4 regions of the Thioalkalivibrio sp. AKL12 genome follow, and region 1 is predicted to be linked to each of the others. Evidence: predicted binding sites of a transcription regulator. Region 1 holds the regulator's gene; each other region holds the start of a gene.

Region 1 (3,938 bases):
CTTCTCCACCACCTTCCGACGCAGGGCCTGTGGGTCCATGCCACCGCCGTCGTCCTTGATCAGCAGTGCGATGTGATCGCCCTCCTGGGCCGCTCCGAGCACGACCGTACCCTTGCGCGGCTTGCCCGCCGCCTCGCGCACATCGGGCGTCTCGATGCCATGGTCCACAGCATTCCGCACCAGATGCACCAGCGGATCGGACAGGGCCTCGACCAGATTCTTGTCGAGGTCGGTTTCCTCGCCGAAGATCTCCAGTTCGATCTCCTTGCCCAGATTCCGCGACAGATCGCGGATCACTCGAGGGAAGCGATTGAAGACCTTCTTCACCGGCTGCATGCGGGTCTTCATCACCGAGGTCTGCAGGTCGGAGGTCACCAGTGCCAGCGAACTGATCGCCTTGCCCAGTTCGTCGTCGACATGCTGCGAACGCAGCATGCTCAGCCGGTTTCGCACCAGAACCAGCTCGCCCACCAGGTTCATGATCTCGTCCAGCCGCTCGGTATCCACACGCACGGAGGTCTCGCCCTGTGGAGCCGGGCGCCCCCCGGCCTCGGCCCCGCCGGCGCGGGCACCACCACCGCCCTGCCCACCGGCGGCAGCCGGCTCCGGCGTTACTGCTTTTTCCGGCTCGGACGCCGCGGCCGCGGGCTCGGTCGGCAGTGGATCCGCAGGGGCGTCCGCAGCCGGTTCGGGCGATGCCGGACCCCCGCCCTTGGCCTGCAACTCGTCCAACAAATTCTCGAACTCGTCGTCGCTGATCAGATCACCGCCCGAATCCTCGCTGGCCCCGGCGCCGCCCGACACGGCCGCGTCCACGGGTGCCGGGGCACCGTCACCATGCAACGTATCCAGCAGGGCCTCGAACTCGTCGTCCGTGATCTCCTCCCCGCCGCCCACCATGGCGTCGCCGGGGGCCGAGGCCTGTGGCTCGGGGACGGGCTCCGGTTCAGGCGCGGGCGCCGCCGAGGCGGTATCTCCGGCCACGTCTTCGTTTTTTGCCATGCGCCGCAGGTCCTCGACCACCGCGGCATCGGCGGGGGTCGGGTCCACTCCGGAGCGCAGATCCCCGAACATGACGTTCAGGGAGTCCAGTACGCGGAGCATGGTGTCCATCAGATGGCTATCGGCACGGCGTTCGCCGTTGCGCAGCAGATTGAAGACGTCCTCGGCGTGATGACACACCGTCACCAGCGGATCCAGGCTCAAGAACCCGGCGCCCCCCTTGATGGTATGGAAGCTTCGAAAGACCGCATTCAACAGATCCCGGTCGTCCGGATTCTGTTCCAGGTCGATGAGTTGCTCGTTGAGCCCCTCCAGCAGTTCCCCGGCCTCGATCAGGAAGTCCTGAAGGATTTCGTCATTGGGGTCGATGGCCATTCAGTCTCTCCGGTCCCGTGGCGCCAGTCGTATGGGAGGCACTGCTAGAAGCCCAGGCTTGATAGCAGATCGTCCACCTCGTCCTGTCCTTGAACGACATCTGCGCTGGAATCTTGAGTCTTGGGCACACTGGGGCCGTGGCCCTTGCGGTCCGCCTCGCGGTCTTCTTCGCCACGCTCCAGGGACGCTTCGGCCGCTTCGACCTGCTCCATGCGCCCGCTGGAGAGCCGAATCAGGGTAACGAGGTTCTCTTCGAGGTCGGTCACCAGCTGGATCACCCGGCGAATCACCTGGCCGGTAATGTCCTGATAACTTTGTGCCATCAACACCTCGGAGAGCAGCCGCCGCAATTCCTCGGCGTCCTCGCCCGCCTGCCCGAAAAAGCTGTCCAGCTCACGCGCGAAATCGCGGAATTCGTCCACCGAGAGCTGCCGGTTGCGAAAGCGCGTCCATTTGGCGGTCAAGTCGGCCGCCTGCTGGCTGAACGACTCCGCGATCGGCAGGCTCGACTCGATGGCGCCCATCGTGGCGTGCGCGGCCTGCTCGGTCATGGTGACCACGTAGTTCAGGCGTTCCTTCGCATCCGGGATCTCCGCCTGGGTCAGCTCTACCAGACGCGAGTCGCCACGGAAACTCTGCAAGGCCTCGTGAAGGTCGCGCGTCAGCTTGCCCAGTTCGTCGAAGAGCTCGCGGTCGTAAGGACGCGCTAGATCCTGCACCAGCGCGCGTGCCGCCGCGTCGTCGCCCGCCTCGAGCGTCTGCACCAGTTGCCGGGCCAGCTCGAGCTGGCCGTCGCGTGGGGGGTGTTCCTGTTCAGTCATGAGGAGCCTCTTGCTGGTACGGCGCCGAAGGAGCCGGGTCACGTCCACCCGCGCAAGCGAGACGGACGTCGTCCGTATTCATCGCTGGGCGATGCTTAGCCCTGTGCTTCAATACGTTCGAAGATCTTGTCGATCTTTTCCTTCAGCGTTTCGGCGGTAAACGGCTTGACCACGTAACCGTTCACACCTGCCTCCGCAGCCTCCACGATCTGGTCGCGCTTGGCCTCGGCCGTCACCATCAGCACCGGCATCGACTTCAGGTTGGCATCCGCCCGGACGGCCTTCAGCAGGTCGATGCCCGGCATGTTGGGCATGTTCCAGTCGGTAATCAGGAAGTCGAAGTCACCATTTTGCAGCATCGGCAGCGCGGTGCTGCCATCGTCGGCTTCCTGCGTATTATTGAAGCCAAGATCGCGCAAGAGGTTCTTGATAATGCGCCGCATCGTGGAAAAATCGTCCACGATGAGAATTTTCATTCCCTTGTCCACACGTCACTCCGGGATTCATAAGGTGAGTTTTAGAATAACTGCAAAGCCGTGCCGTCTTCGAGCCACGACCCCATGCGCGCGCGCAGCCGGATGACCGCCTGGCTGCGAATCTGGCTCACGCGCGACTCGGTCACGCCCAGAACAGCCCCGATCTCGCGCAGATTCAGTTCTTCGGTGTAATACAGCGACAGCACCAGGCGTTCGCGTTCAGGCAGATCCCCAAGGGCCTCGGCCAACTCCTCGCGAAACTCGCCAGCCTCAAGGCTACGCGACGGAGAGACTTCCTGCCCCTCGATCACGCGATCGGCCCCGTCATCCCCGCCACCCAGATCGTCCAGCGCAAACAGATGGGCCCCGGCGTGGTCCTTGAGCATGTCGTAATAGTCATCGATCGCCACGTCCAGCTCGGCCGCCACCTCGCTCCCACGTGCCGCACGCCCCTCGCGGGCCTCGACACTCTGGATCGCGGCGGCAATACGCCGGCTGTTGCGATGCACCGAACGCGGCGTCCAGTCACTGCGACGCAATTCGTCGATCATCGCACCGCGGATGCGGATTCCGGCGTAGGTGGCAAAGGTCGCCCCCTGCCCGCCCTCGAACTGCCGCGCCGCCTCCAGAAGGCCGATCATGCCGGCCTGGATCAGATCATCGACCTGGACCGAGGCCGGCAGACGGGCCATCAGGTGGTGCGCGATGCGATGCACCAGTTCAACGTGATCGGCAATCAACTTCTCGTGTCCACCGGTCGCGGTGGACGTCGCCTGGTAGCCGGAAAGTCGATTACGCGTCGTCATCATGCACTCTGCAGCATTCGTTCCACGAAGAACCCGACGCCCCCGTGGTCACCCCCACCAACCGGCCAGCGGTCCACCGTGCGTGCCAGTTCGGCAAACGCCTTGCCGGCCGGACTGCCGGGATACTGCTGAACCACCGGTGCCCTTTTCTGCACGGACTTGCGCAGATGTTCGTCCATCGGGATATAGCCGGCCAGATCCAGGACCACCTCCGGCAGGTAATTGCCACAGACGGTATTGAGTTTCTGCATCAGCCGCTCCGCACCCTCGCGTCCGCTGACCATGTTGGTGACCATGCGGAAACGCCGCAGCCCGTGGTCACGATGCAGCACCTTGATCAGGGCATAGGCATCGGTAATCGAAGCCGGCTCGTCGCAGACCACCACCAGGGTCTCCTGTACCGCCCGGCAGAACGAAGTCACCGACTCCTGCAGGCCTGCAGCGGTATCCACGATCAG
Region 2 (3,938 bases), on a different contig from region 1:
CCGTCTTCTGCACCACCTGCTGACCGGCCACGGCGTCCTGGTCCGTAGCCTGGGCGGCCGCCGCCGCATCCGCGGCATTGCGGGCGACTTCCTGCACGGTGGCGGTCATCTCGTTCATCGCGGTGGCGACCTGGTCGGTCTCCGCCTTCTGGCGGCGCACCTGCTCGTTGGTTTCCTCGCTGGTCGCGGACAGCTCGTTGGACGCCGCAGCGACCTGATCGGAACCCGCCGCCACTTGCTGAATCAACACGCGAATCTTCTCGACAAAGCGGTTGAACACCACCGCCAGATCGCCCAGCTCGTTCCGGCCGGACACCTCCAGCTGGCGCGTCAGGTCACCCTCGCCACTGGCGATGTCGTCCAGACGCTCCACCGTCTGGCACAGCGGGCGCACGATGCTGCGGGTCAGGAACCAGGCCAGCAGCACGCCCAGAACCACCGCAATCACGCCGACCATGACCACCGTACCGGTGGCGTTGCGAGTCATGGTCACGTAGGCGCTGCGGTCCACCATCAGTTCCAGCACACCCACCGCATCGCCGGAGAAATCGCGCACCGGCCGGGCGATCACCGCCATCGGCTCGCCCTGGTAGGTCACGTTGCGCACCAGACGCTCGCCCTGGAGCACTTCGCGCATCTCGGCCGCATTGAAGGTCGCTTCGCCTTCGATGGTCCCGCCAAAGCGGTTGAACCGACCCTCATCGCGCAGGTAGAGCGCGACCGGTGCACCCAACTCCTCGGTGAACTGCTCGAAGAAAGGGTCGCCGAAGGACAGCCCGAACTCCACCGAACCCACGTGCTCTCCGTTGTGAGCAATGGGGACCACGCCGCGGATACCCAGGCCGGCCACGCCCTCTTCCAGGCCCGAGATCGGGGCGCGGCGGTCGTTGGTGTCGACGACCGTCTGGCGAAAACCGGACAGGTCATCGCCATAACGATCCGGGCGATGCACGCGCAGGAAGGAGGTCGCCGGCGGCGTGTGGAACTGATACTGGCGCACGCCGTAATCGGCGTTCAGGGACTCGAAACTCGGCACCGTCAGTGCGGCCAACCGATCACGATCCCCATTGGCCATGGCCTCCTGCACATCCGGGATACGCGCCACGGTCTCCGCCATCGCGGTCGCGCGCGCCGACTCCTGGTCCAGCCGATCCAGCAACTGGCCAGCCAAGTCGTTCAGCTCCCGCTGCTCCGCCCTGTCCGCCATCGTACCCAGGGCATTCATCACCACGACCAGGGTCAGCACCACGGCCAGGACCACCACGCCGATGATGCCCACCATGAGCCGTACGCCAATTCGAATATTGTTGAACATGTCGGTGCGTCCTTCGGTCTGCCGGTCAGCGCCAGCTCGCAAAATAATGGGCCGTTCGTCCTCCCTAGCGGCGGCGAATCCTAGAACTTGAGCATGGAAGGCTTTTCATCCCCACAAGAACGTCGGGGACACGGCAATCACAGAACGAATCCGCGCCGCGGCTACACCAGCAGGGCCTCGGCGAAGACGTAGACCGCCAGGCTGATCAGCACCAGCGCCACCACGGAAAGCAGTGCCCCTCCCCGCACCATGTCCAGCACCTGCAGGCGGTTGCTGGCGAACACGATGGCATTCGGCGGGGTCGCCACCGGCAGCATGAAGGCCACGGAAGCGGCAAAGGCGACGGGGAGTGCCAGCATCAGGACCGGCACGTCCATGCTCAGCGCAAACGCGGTGACCAGGGGTAGCAGCGTCGCGGCCGTGGCCGTATTGCTGGTTACGTGGCTCAGCGTCATGGTCAGCAACACCACCCCGGCCATGATCAGGATCAGCGGCCAGGTCTGCGCGATCACCAGGGCATCGGCCGCCAGCTCCGCCAGACCACTGGACTCGATGGCCGCCCCCAGGCTCAGGCCGCCTCCGACCAGCAGCAGCACGCCCCAGGGCAGTTCGCGGGTGTTGTCCCAGGCCAACAACCTGCGCTGCTCCATGGAACCCGAGGGGATCAGGAACAACAAGCCGGCACCCAGGATCGCAATGCCGGCATCGGTCAGCGAGATGGGCAACCACCCCTCCAGCAGCGGCCGTGTCAGCCAGGCGAGCGCGACCAGCACGAACACCGCTGCCACCCGCTTCTCTGCGGTCGACCAGCGCCCGACCGTGGCGCGCTGCTCGTCCAGCAGGGCGCGCAGGCCGTTCAGTTCGACCCGGTGTACCGGGAACACCCAGCGCGTCAGCAGCCACCACGCGAGGGCCAGGAGGATCGCCGCCAACGGCAGGCCCAGGGTCATCCACTCCAGAAACCCGATCTCCATCCCGTGGCGATCCCCGAGATAGGCCGCGGTCAGGGCGTTCGGCGGCGATCCGATAATGGTCGCCATGCCCCCGATGTTCGCGGCAAAGGCGATCCCCAGCAACAATGCCAGGGCCGGGCGCCGCGACTCCGCAGTCGCCCCCGGACCCCGTGGCGATGCACCACGTTCGATCAGGCCCAGCACCGACAGGGCGATCGGCAGCATCAGCGCCGCGGTCGCGGTATTGCTGACCCACATGGACAACCCGGCCGTGGCCAGCATGAAGGCCCCCACCAGGGCGTGCAGACGATTCCCGGAACGGGCCACGATCGCCAGCGCCATGCGCCGGTGCAAATCCCAGCGCTGCACCGCCAAGGCGATCGCAAAGCCGCCCATGAACAGGAAGATGATCGGGTTCGCGTAGGGCGCGGTCGCGTTCTCCATCGAGGTGATGTCGAGGACCGGGAGGATCGCGATCGGCAGTAGCGCCGTGACCGGCAGCGGCAACGCCTCGCTGATCCACCAGGTCGCCATGAACAGCGTCAGCCCAAGCACCCACCACGCCGCCGGATCGAACCCCGTCGGCGCCGGCACCAGCAGGAACAGCACGAAGATCGCCGGGCCCAGGATCAGGCCGATCCGGGCCCGCCAGTCCACCGTCGAGCCCTTCGCCACCGCCGCTTCGCCTTCCTGCCCCGTCTCGTCAGTATCCGCCATGCGCCTCGTCTTGTGGGAAATCCGCCGGGGTGAAAACCAACCGGCATCATCGGAAATTGCATCGCCCGGGCAACGTGACTATCGTTGTCCTGTTAAGCAGCGCTCCCGGTTCGGGTGCGCCGCCGCCTCAGTTTCTCACGACACCGTACAAGGAGTCTTTCATGGCCTACGAACTGCCCGATCTGCCCTACGCCAAGAACGCGCTGGAGCCGCACATCTCCGCCGAGACGCTGGAATACCATCACGACAAGCACCACGCGACCTACGTGACCAAGCTGAACGGCCTGTTGCCGGGTTCCGAGTTCGAAAATGCCTCGCTGGAAGACATCATCAAGAAGGCCCCGGCCGGCGGCATCTTCAACAACGGCGCCCAGGTCTGGAACCACACCTTCTACTTCAACTGCATGGCCCCGAACGCCGGCGGCGAACCCTCCGGCAAGCTCGCGGACGCGATCAACAGCGCCTTCGGTTCGTTCGATGCCTTCAAGGAGAAGTTCAACGAATCCGCCGTCGGCAACTTCGGTTCCGGCTGGACCTGGCTGGTGCAGAACAGTGATGGCTCGGTGGAGATCGTCAACACCTCCAACGCCGCCAACCCGCTGCGCGACGGCAAGACCCCGCTGCTGACCTGCGATGTCTGGGAACACGCCTACTACATCGACTATCGCAACGCGCGCCCGAAGTACCTCGAGAACTTCTGGGCCGTGGTCAACTGGGACTTTGCTGCCCAGCAGATGAAGTAAACCCCAAAGGGTTTATATACTAGGCGCCTTTGGCCGCATGATGCGGCTGCGCCTTTCATCGAGCCGGCGGTCCTCCGCCGGCTCTTTGGTTTCGGAGAACCCAATGAACGACGCCCTGCAGAACACCTACAAGCGCCTGCCCGTCGCCTTTGAACGCGGCGAAGGCGCCTGGCTGTGGGACACCGACGGCAAGCGCTATCTGGATGCCCT
Region 3 (3,938 bases), on a different contig from region 1:
CGTGGATGTACTCCAGGGTCTCGCCGGCCTCGCCCGCCTTCGCCACGGAGGTCTCCGCATGCTGCTGGCTGACCTCCATCGCCTGCACCGCACGGGTAGCCCCGCCCTGCAGGCGCTGAATGATCTCGCGGATCTCCCCGGTCGAGTCGTTCGTGCGCTGCGCCAGGTGGCGCACTTCGTCCGCCACCACCGCGAAGCCCCGCCCGGCCTCGCCGGCCCGCGCCGCCTCGATGGCCGCGTTGAGCGCCAGCAGGTTGGTCTTCTCGGCGATCTCCTCGATCACCTGCAGGATCGTGCCGATGTTGTCGCTGTCCCCTTTCAGCTCCACGATCACATTGTTCGCCTGACGAATCTCGCCGGCCAGCGTGTTGATCGCACCCTGGGTCGCCTGCACCACGGTGCGCCCGCCTTCCGCCGCACGCGTCGCCTGCCCCGCGCTCTCGGCCGTGCTCTGCGTGTTGTTGGCGACCTCCTGCACCGTGGCAGACATCTGGTTCATCGCCGTGACCACCTGCTCCACATCACCGCGCTGTTCGTGGGTGGCACGCGTCAGTTCATTGCTGCGCCCATCCAGCTGGCGCGCCGAGGCGGCAATCCCGTCCGCCGCGTCGGCAACCTGGCGAATGAGCCCGGAAAGCCGGCCCATCACCGTGTTGAAGGCCGCGCCGGTGCGCCCGATCTCGTCGTCGGTCGTCACCTCCACTCGGTGCCCGAGATCCGCTCGGCCCTCGCCGATCGCCTCCAGCCCCTCGGCCAGGCGCTCCATGGGGCGCGTCAGCACATTGGCGTAGAACCAGCCAATACCCAGCGCCACCACGAACGCGACGATCCACAGCACCCACAGCAGCCACCACAACTGGGTCACCAGCGCCGCGTCCACACCCGCGGCCAGATCACCCTTCATGGTGTGGAAGGTCACGCCGCCCATGATGGACAACGGCACGGTGCTCACCACGATCACCAGGATAATCAGCTTCAGTCGCAGCCCACCCAACGGTCCAATCTTCATCGACGCCCTCCTTTCCGTCCCTTAACGACCAGCCGGTCCCGGTCTTGAGCCCGACACAGTATCCATCCGCCCCGCCCCTATCGTCTTGATCCGGGTCAACCCCAGGTCCCACCACAAGCCAAAAATCGCTCCTGATTAGCAACAATCATCAGCCAGGCCCAATGACCGTGCCGGCCCGGGTTTCCAGCCGCCCCCAGCCTGGTCATCCCGGAAACCGCGTAGCGGTTATCCGGGATCTCTGCGGTTGGGGGTTGCCCCGACGGGGGAGATCCCGGCTCTTCGCTTCGCTCCGGCCGGGATGACCAGGCAGGGGTAAGGCGCTCCGCGATGGTGACATCCCCAACAAGGCCTGGATCCAAGTGCCCCGGGGCGGGCCATGCACGCCCCCCCAAAGGCCCCCCGGCACTGGCTGACTCTTATCGCTAATCAGGAAATCGTCTCACCACGAAGCGCATGAAGACACGAAGAAGATCAAGGGCGATTGCGCCACAGAGGACACGGAGTTCACGGAGAGGATGGAAAGGCTTTCAACTTGAAGCAGGGGGCTCGCTTGGTTTCAGCGGTCGGGCCAGCGGCAACAGAATTCGTCCTTTCTCTGTGTCCTCTGCGTTGATAGGCCTTTGGCCTTGACCTTCTTCGTGCGCTTCGTGGTGAATAAAGCCCTTGAGCAGGCACTCGCCTCACCCCCGATACCCATACACAAAAAACCCGCGGGCCCGAGACTCGGGACCGCGGGTTCGCGGTACTGCGTTAGCGGGTCCGCTTACCGGCTGCGAGCCGCGCGGTTGCCGTTGGCGGACGGGCGACCGTTGCCGCCGCGACCCCCACCGGGCTTGCCACCGCGACCGTTGCGCGGGGCGCCACTACGGGCGCCTCCGCCCGGCTTGCCACCCGGACCACCACGGCGATTGCCGTTGCCGTCATTGGCAGCCGGCTTCGGCGTGGCGAAGCCCTCGGTTTCGATACGGTCGATCGGGCGCTGAATCAGGCGTTCGATGCCCTTCAGCAGCTTGATCTCCTCACCGTCCACCAGCGACAGCGCGGCGCCGTCGGAGCCGGCACGCCCGGTGCGACCGATGCGATGCACGTAGTCCTCCGGCACGTTCGGCAGCTCAAAATTGACGACCTGCGGCAGCTGGTCGATGTCGAGCCCGCGCGCAGCGATATCCGTGGCTACCAGGACCGGCACCTGGCCGGACTTGAACTGCTTCAGCGCCTTGGTACGCGCCGCCTGGCTCTTGTTGCCGTGGATCGCCTCGGAGCGCACGCCATCCTTCGACAGCTTCTCGGCCAGGCGATTGGCGCCATGCTTGGTGCGGGTAAACACCAGCACCTGTTCCCATTTGTTGGTGCGGATCAGGTGGCTCAGCAGCTCGCGCTTCTGGCTGGTCTCGACCAGGTGCACGCTTTGCTTCACGCCCTCGGCGGTCGTGTTGCGCGGCGCGATGTCGATCTCCGCCGGGTTGTTCAGCAGGCCGTTGGCCAGCTTGCGGATCTCGTCGGAGAAGGTCGCCGAGAACATCAGGTTCTGGCGGTTCTTCGGCATCATCGCAATCAGCTTCTTGATGTCACGGATGAAGCCCATGTCGAGCATGCGATCGGCCTCGTCGAGTACCAGGATCTCGACACCGGACAGGTCGATGGTCTTCTGATTGGCGTGATCTAGCAGACGCCCCGGCGTCGCCACCACGATGTCCATGCGATCACGCAGGGCCTTGATCTGCGGGTTCATGTTCACACCGCCAAAGATCGTCATCGAACGCATCTTGAGATTGCGTCCGTAGGTCTTCACGGATTCGTGAACCTGCGCAGCCAGCTCGCGGGTCGGGGTCAGCACCAGGCAACGCGGGCGGCCATTGCCGGCCTGCGGCGCATCCGAGGTGGAAAGGCGCTGCAGGATCGGCAGGGTGAAGCCGGCCGTCTTGCCGGTGCCGGTCTGGGCGGCGGCCAGCAGGTCGCCTCCCTTCAGGACTTCCGGGATGGCCTGGGCCTGGATCGGGGTCGGGTGCTGGTACCCGGAGGTTTCCAGCGCACGCAAAAGGGTATCGGCCAACCCGAGGTCGGCAAAGGTCGTATCAGTCATGGAATGCTCCAACGCCACCCGCCACTCGTTCAACACAGAGCACCCATCGGGGGAAACGAAATCAGGGGGATCACTGCGAGCCGGAAGGCTCTGGATCAAATGAACGGACGCTGACGGGCGGGGCGTTCGATCCGGGCACTATACGCCTTTTGTCAATGAAAAGACACCGCTCCATACCCCATCGGATATATATTTGTTTTGTGCGGGAATATCCGCTAGCTTCATTTTCAAAGAAACCGATGCCCACGCAGCAACGGTCAGGCCGACGCGACCCGCCCATAAGGATGCGTCCAGGGGAGTTGTCCAACAATGTGTGCACTTAGAGCCCGATGATTTCGGGTTCCGATCGGTACCTGCGGCAACATATTGCCCTCGCCTCCGGCGTTCTGCTGGCGCTACTGCTGTTACCGCTGGCGATCTGGATGCTCGGGGTGGAGCTGCCGCGGATCCTGCCCCGCGAGCACCTGACCGCCTTCCACACGGGCGCGGAGTTGTTCGCGGTGGTTGTGGCCGTACTGGTATTCGCGGTGGGCTACCACGTAATCGACCGCCGCCGCGTGGCCGCTTCTCTGCTGCTGGCGTGCGCCTTCCTGGCGGTCGCGTTGCTTGATTTCCTGCACCTGATGACCTATCCGGCCATGCCGGATTTCATCACCCCGAACTCGTCACAACAGACCTTGTTGTTCTGGCTGGCCGCGCGCCTGGTCGCGGCCGCGGCATTGCTCGCCTACGTGGCCCTGCCCATGGTCTCGCAAAGCGACGGTCCACCCCGTCTTGTCTACCTGGTCGGGAGCCTTCTGCTGGTCGCCTTGCTGGCGTGGATCGGACTTTGGCATGCGGAGATCA
Region 4 (3,938 bases), on a different contig from region 1:
GACGGGCGAAGAGATTCCGGTCTCCGCGCGTCGTGTGGTGACCTTCCGGCCGGGACAGAAACTGCGCGAGCGGGTAGAGAGCTATGCTGGAGGCGAGTAACCACCAGGAACTGCCCGCCATCCCGGGCAAGCGCTACTTCACCATCGGCGAAGTCGCGGAGCTGTGCCAGGTCAAGCCGCATGTGCTGCGGTACTGGGAGCAGGAATTCCCGATGCTGGAGCCGGTCAAGCGGCGCGGCAACCGTCGCTACTACCAGCGTCAGGACGTGATCCTGATCCGTCAGATTCGCGCTTTGCTGTACGAAGAGGGCTACACCATCAATGGTGCCCGTCAGAAGCTCTCCGGCGACGAGGCCAAGGGTGATCGTCAGCAGGCCCAGCAGATCATCCAGGACACCATCTCCGAGCTCGAGTCGGTTCTGCGCGTTCTGCGCGCCTGAGGCTCCGACCCTAGGGGGGCGCCCGGACGTTGTGTTGATGCGATTCGCTACGCTCGTCGCATCCTACGGTGTCCGTCTGAACCCAACTCCAATTCGAAATTGCCCCTCTGTAGGATGCGATGAGCGTAGCGAATCGCATCAACGGGCCATTCTCGGTGTACGTGACACGAATGGTCCGCACGGATCTCGCAGCAATGGGGTGGCCGATGCTTTCGTGAAGGCGGGGAATCGGATATAGTTCGCGGCTTCGGGGCGTGGCGCAGTCTGGTAGCGCATCTGCATGGGGTGCAGAGGGTCGCAGGTTCAAATCCTGCCGTCCCGACCAAACGGGAACGATCAAAAAAGGCCGCTTCAAGCGGCCTTTTTTGTGTTCGGAGTTGCAGGTGGCGGCGTCGCCTGGGCTCAGGCTCAATCCATCGAGCGGCGGCGCGCCTCGCGCTGGTAATGGAGCAGGGCGATGTTGGTCTGGCGTTCCATCCACTGGGTCATTCCGACGATCTCGAAGCCCGCAAACTCGAAGCCATCACGCGTGCTGCGGCGACGGTTGGCTAGCCGCAGGTCCCCGGAAAGGCGTTCACTGACATCGGGGAGCAAGAGGTTCTCGAAGGCCAGGTTCGCCTGGTCCTCAAGCGCATCCAGAAGGGTGGTGGACAACTCGATGCACATGCCCTGGGCAGAGAGGTCGGCAACCTCGCCAATCACGGGATCCTTCCAGGCCTTCGCATGGAGTTCGATCTGAGGCCGCTGGGCCATCGGGATGTGCACGCGGAACGTTTCGCGGCGTTGCAGGTAGTGCAAAGTCTCCGGATAGGTGCAGACGTAGAGCGCGCCTTTTTGCTCCTGCTCGATGCGTGTTACGTGCGTGCCGAATCGCACTGCGACCCCGCGCAGCGCCGCGAATACGCGCAAGTCCATGCCGGCACGGACCTGCTGGTGCGCCCGAGGCGGGGTCAGCTCGTCGAGAAAGAGTTCCTTGGCGGCTGGGTCCAGACGGACCAGGGCCGAGGTGTACAGGGGGCCGTCGGTATCCACGCGAACGCTCACGACGGTGAGCTTGTGGTCGAGGTCCTTGAGGATGCCGGCAATCCGGTCCGGCTTATCGACGGTGTAGTCCGTGTCGTCCATGCGTCCGAAGTGTTAGGAAGGTGTGAGGACGCAAGGTACTGGTGGATGCCGCGAAAAGCCAGCCTCCACCAGGACCGGCCTCTCAGGCCTGGGTGATCTGGCGTCCGCCGCGGTTTCCGGGCCGGGCGCGGCCATACGGGTCGTAGGTGGCCGCGGGGCCGGTTTCCTCGCCGCGGAGGATCTGCATGGAGAGTTCCACGCGCTGGCGGTCACGGTCGATCAGGCGCGCATTGCCTTGATTCAGAGTGTCGCAGCGTTCGATGGACTGGCGCAGGGCTTGCCAAAGGTCGTTCAGTACGACGCCATCGTCCATCTTCGAGAACAGGCGCGCGATGCCCTCGGGGCTGAAGGCCTCGCCGGCGGCCTCGACCAGGCCTTGCTGGTTGCGGGTCTCGGTTTCCAGTTCATGCAGCAGGGTCTGCTTGCCGGTCACCACGTCCTGCAGCGTATCGGGTTGGCGCGCTTCGACCGCGCGCGTCTCCTTTAGCAGACTCTCTTCCAGCTGATGAGCCAGCCGGATTGAGGTCTCGAGCGAGCGTTGCAGTTTATGGTGCGCGTCGGCATTCATGGGCGATAGACCGGGTTAGCGCAGCAGGCTTTCGAGGTCGATCATGCGATCGGCCAGCTGCTGGTTGTCCACTGGATAGTTGCCGCTGGAGATTGCCTCGCGCAGTTCGGCAACGCGGGCGGCGTCGAAGGGGGCGGTGTCGCCCGCGCCGGCCGCGGCATTCATTGCCTGGGCGGCCCCGGTGAGCGTGACCGAATCATTGTTTGCCGTCGATGCGTTACCGGAGGCCGGGGCACGGCTTGCCGTGTTGCCGGACTCGTCGCGACCCTTTACCCCGGGGTTCTGGCTGTCGGGGCGCAGGCTGTTCGTATTGAGGCCCTTGATATCCATGATGCCTTCCTGTCGTTGTAACTGTGCTGCAATTGTTTACGGCCAGCGTTGCTGAAACTGTAGGCCTCGGGGGCGGAAAAGTGTAACGGGCTTCACAGTCCGCCTCGAAGATCGTTGGCGTGCATGGTGGGGCGAGGCCTCAAAGCGCTACCCGGATGTGGCCGGAGGCCTGGATTTCGCCTTCGACGACGCGCCCGGAGGATGCGTTCTTGACGCGGATTCGTTCGCCCAGCGTCCCGTTCTCCAGCGCTTCGCCCTGCATGCGGATGGCGATTGAGCCGTTCTCTGCCAGGATGGTAACCCGTTGGCCGCGACTGATGATCTCGCGCGGGCTCACGTGCTGGGTTCCGATGATCTGACCCGGGCGGATGCTGCGCCGGGTCTGCTGGCCGATCAGGGCATTCTTTTCCTCATGATAACTGCCGGCATGGCGCGAGGTCTCGATTCGCTGGAAACGCAGGTCGCCCGCCGAGAGGGTGTGCTGGCGCGGCAGGGTACGGTTCGCAACCAGCACTTCGGCGTAACGTTCGACCGTCGCCGGCACGTATAACTGCCAGGTCACCGGGCCGGCACACTGGATATGGACAGCGGTGTTGCCGTCACGCCGCCCGCCGGGTGGGAAACGCGCTTCCAGGCCGTCCGTACAGGGGACGAGGCGCAGACGCTTGTCGAGCTGGCCAATCTCGATGGAAACATCCTTCTCGGTATCGGTAACGCCCAGTTCCTGAATCAGGAACTGCTCGGCGGCGTGGCGGATGTCGTCAACCGGGTGGACTTCGGCCCGGACGCTGGTAGACAGCAGTACCAGGGTGAACAAGAGGGCGACTCCGGCAAGGAGACGCGGAATGGCTCGCACGTTTGCGCTCGAGTCGATCACGCTCGCTGGCGAGGCACCGGAGGGCCCGCCTTTTCCTGGAACGAATGAGGCCCCAACGCGAACGAGCGAACGGATCAGCGTCTTCCTGGCAGCGGAAGAAAATTCTGAAATGGGTCGGCGCTGGTTCATGTTGCGGTCCTGTTTGGTCCTGTCCTGCGCAGCCAGTTCGGTGCGGGCGTCGGACTGTGCGCGAATGGCTCGGGTTTGACGGATCTTGCGTCGATGTCGAGCGAGTCGCGTGCGGTTTCAGTACGCAAAAACATGCAGATGTCGTGCCAATGAATGGGCACCCCGCGCCGCGCGCGCATTCAAGGCCCGTCGGAGGCGGCCGTTATGGCCATGAGGCGGCGTCAGAAGGCGCATGCACGCAAATGCAAATGACAGGCCGGGGTTGCGCGGTGCACACTTGGCCTTTGAGGCCTGTCCGGTGCTAAGAGCAATCGGGGCAAGGAGAGCGGCACGATGAGTCAATTCATTGACGATGTGAATCAGCGAACCCAGTTGGTGGGGCAGAACCGCATGGAGCTGCTGCTGTTCCATCTGGGCGGGTCGCAGACCTTCGGGATCAATGTCTTCAAGGTCCGCGAGGTGATTCCGT

The links. Region 1 encodes FliA, which starts transcription of late flagellar genes. Its sites were predicted from a motif close to GCTAAAGTTNNNNNNNNNNCNGCCGATA; they were not measured.
Region 2: D579_RS0113980 (methyl-accepting chemotaxis protein) is a predicted target of FliA. The motif match lies at 1,381-1,408, and genes of this name have one in related genera.
Region 3: D579_RS0108960 (methyl-accepting chemotaxis protein) is a predicted target of FliA. The motif match lies at 1,032-1,059, and genes of this name have one in related genera.
Region 4: flgM (flagellar biosynthesis anti-sigma factor FlgM) is a predicted target of FliA. The motif match lies at 2,500-2,527, and genes of this name have one in related genera.

What each region holds. Positions count from the first base shown of each region.
Region 1 covers NZ_KB898894.1:70,210-74,147, reverse strand. The annotation lists gene D579_RS0106090 (chemotaxis protein CheA) at 1-1,377, opposite strand, end outside; gene D579_RS0106085 (protein phosphatase CheZ) at 1,422-2,198, opposite strand; gene cheY (chemotaxis response regulator CheY) at 2,294-2,674, opposite strand; gene D579_RS0106075 (RNA polymerase sigma factor FliA) at 2,716-3,483, opposite strand; gene D579_RS0106070 (MinD/ParA family protein) at 3,480-3,938, opposite strand, start outside.
Region 2 covers NZ_KB898917.1:4,709-8,646, forward strand. The annotation lists gene D579_RS0113980 (methyl-accepting chemotaxis protein) at 1-1,315, opposite strand, end outside; gene D579_RS0113985 (DASS family sodium-coupled anion symporter) at 1,477-2,985, opposite strand; gene D579_RS0113990 (superoxide dismutase) at 3,147-3,728, shown strand; gene D579_RS0113995 (acetylornithine transaminase) at 3,832-3,938, shown strand, end outside.
Region 3 covers NZ_KB898897.1:111,639-115,576, forward strand. The annotation lists gene D579_RS0108960 (methyl-accepting chemotaxis protein) at 1-1,009, opposite strand, end outside; gene D579_RS0108965 (DEAD/DEAH box helicase) at 1,773-3,092, opposite strand; gene D579_RS0108970 (EAL domain-containing protein) at 3,422-3,938, shown strand, end outside.
Region 4 covers NZ_KB898900.1:54,030-57,967, reverse strand. The annotation lists gene D579_RS0110675 (integration host factor subunit alpha) at 1-100, shown strand, start outside; gene D579_RS0110670 (MerR family transcriptional regulator) at 84-440, shown strand; tRNA gene D579_RS0110665 (tRNA-Pro) at 689-765, shown strand; gene D579_RS0110660 (flagellar brake protein) at 849-1,565, opposite strand; gene D579_RS0110655 (flagella synthesis protein FlgN) at 1,648-2,133, opposite strand; gene flgM (flagellar biosynthesis anti-sigma factor FlgM) at 2,149-2,463, opposite strand; gene flgA (flagellar basal body P-ring formation chaperone FlgA) at 2,603-3,280, opposite strand; gene D579_RS0110640 (chemotaxis protein CheV) at 3,803-3,938, shown strand, end outside.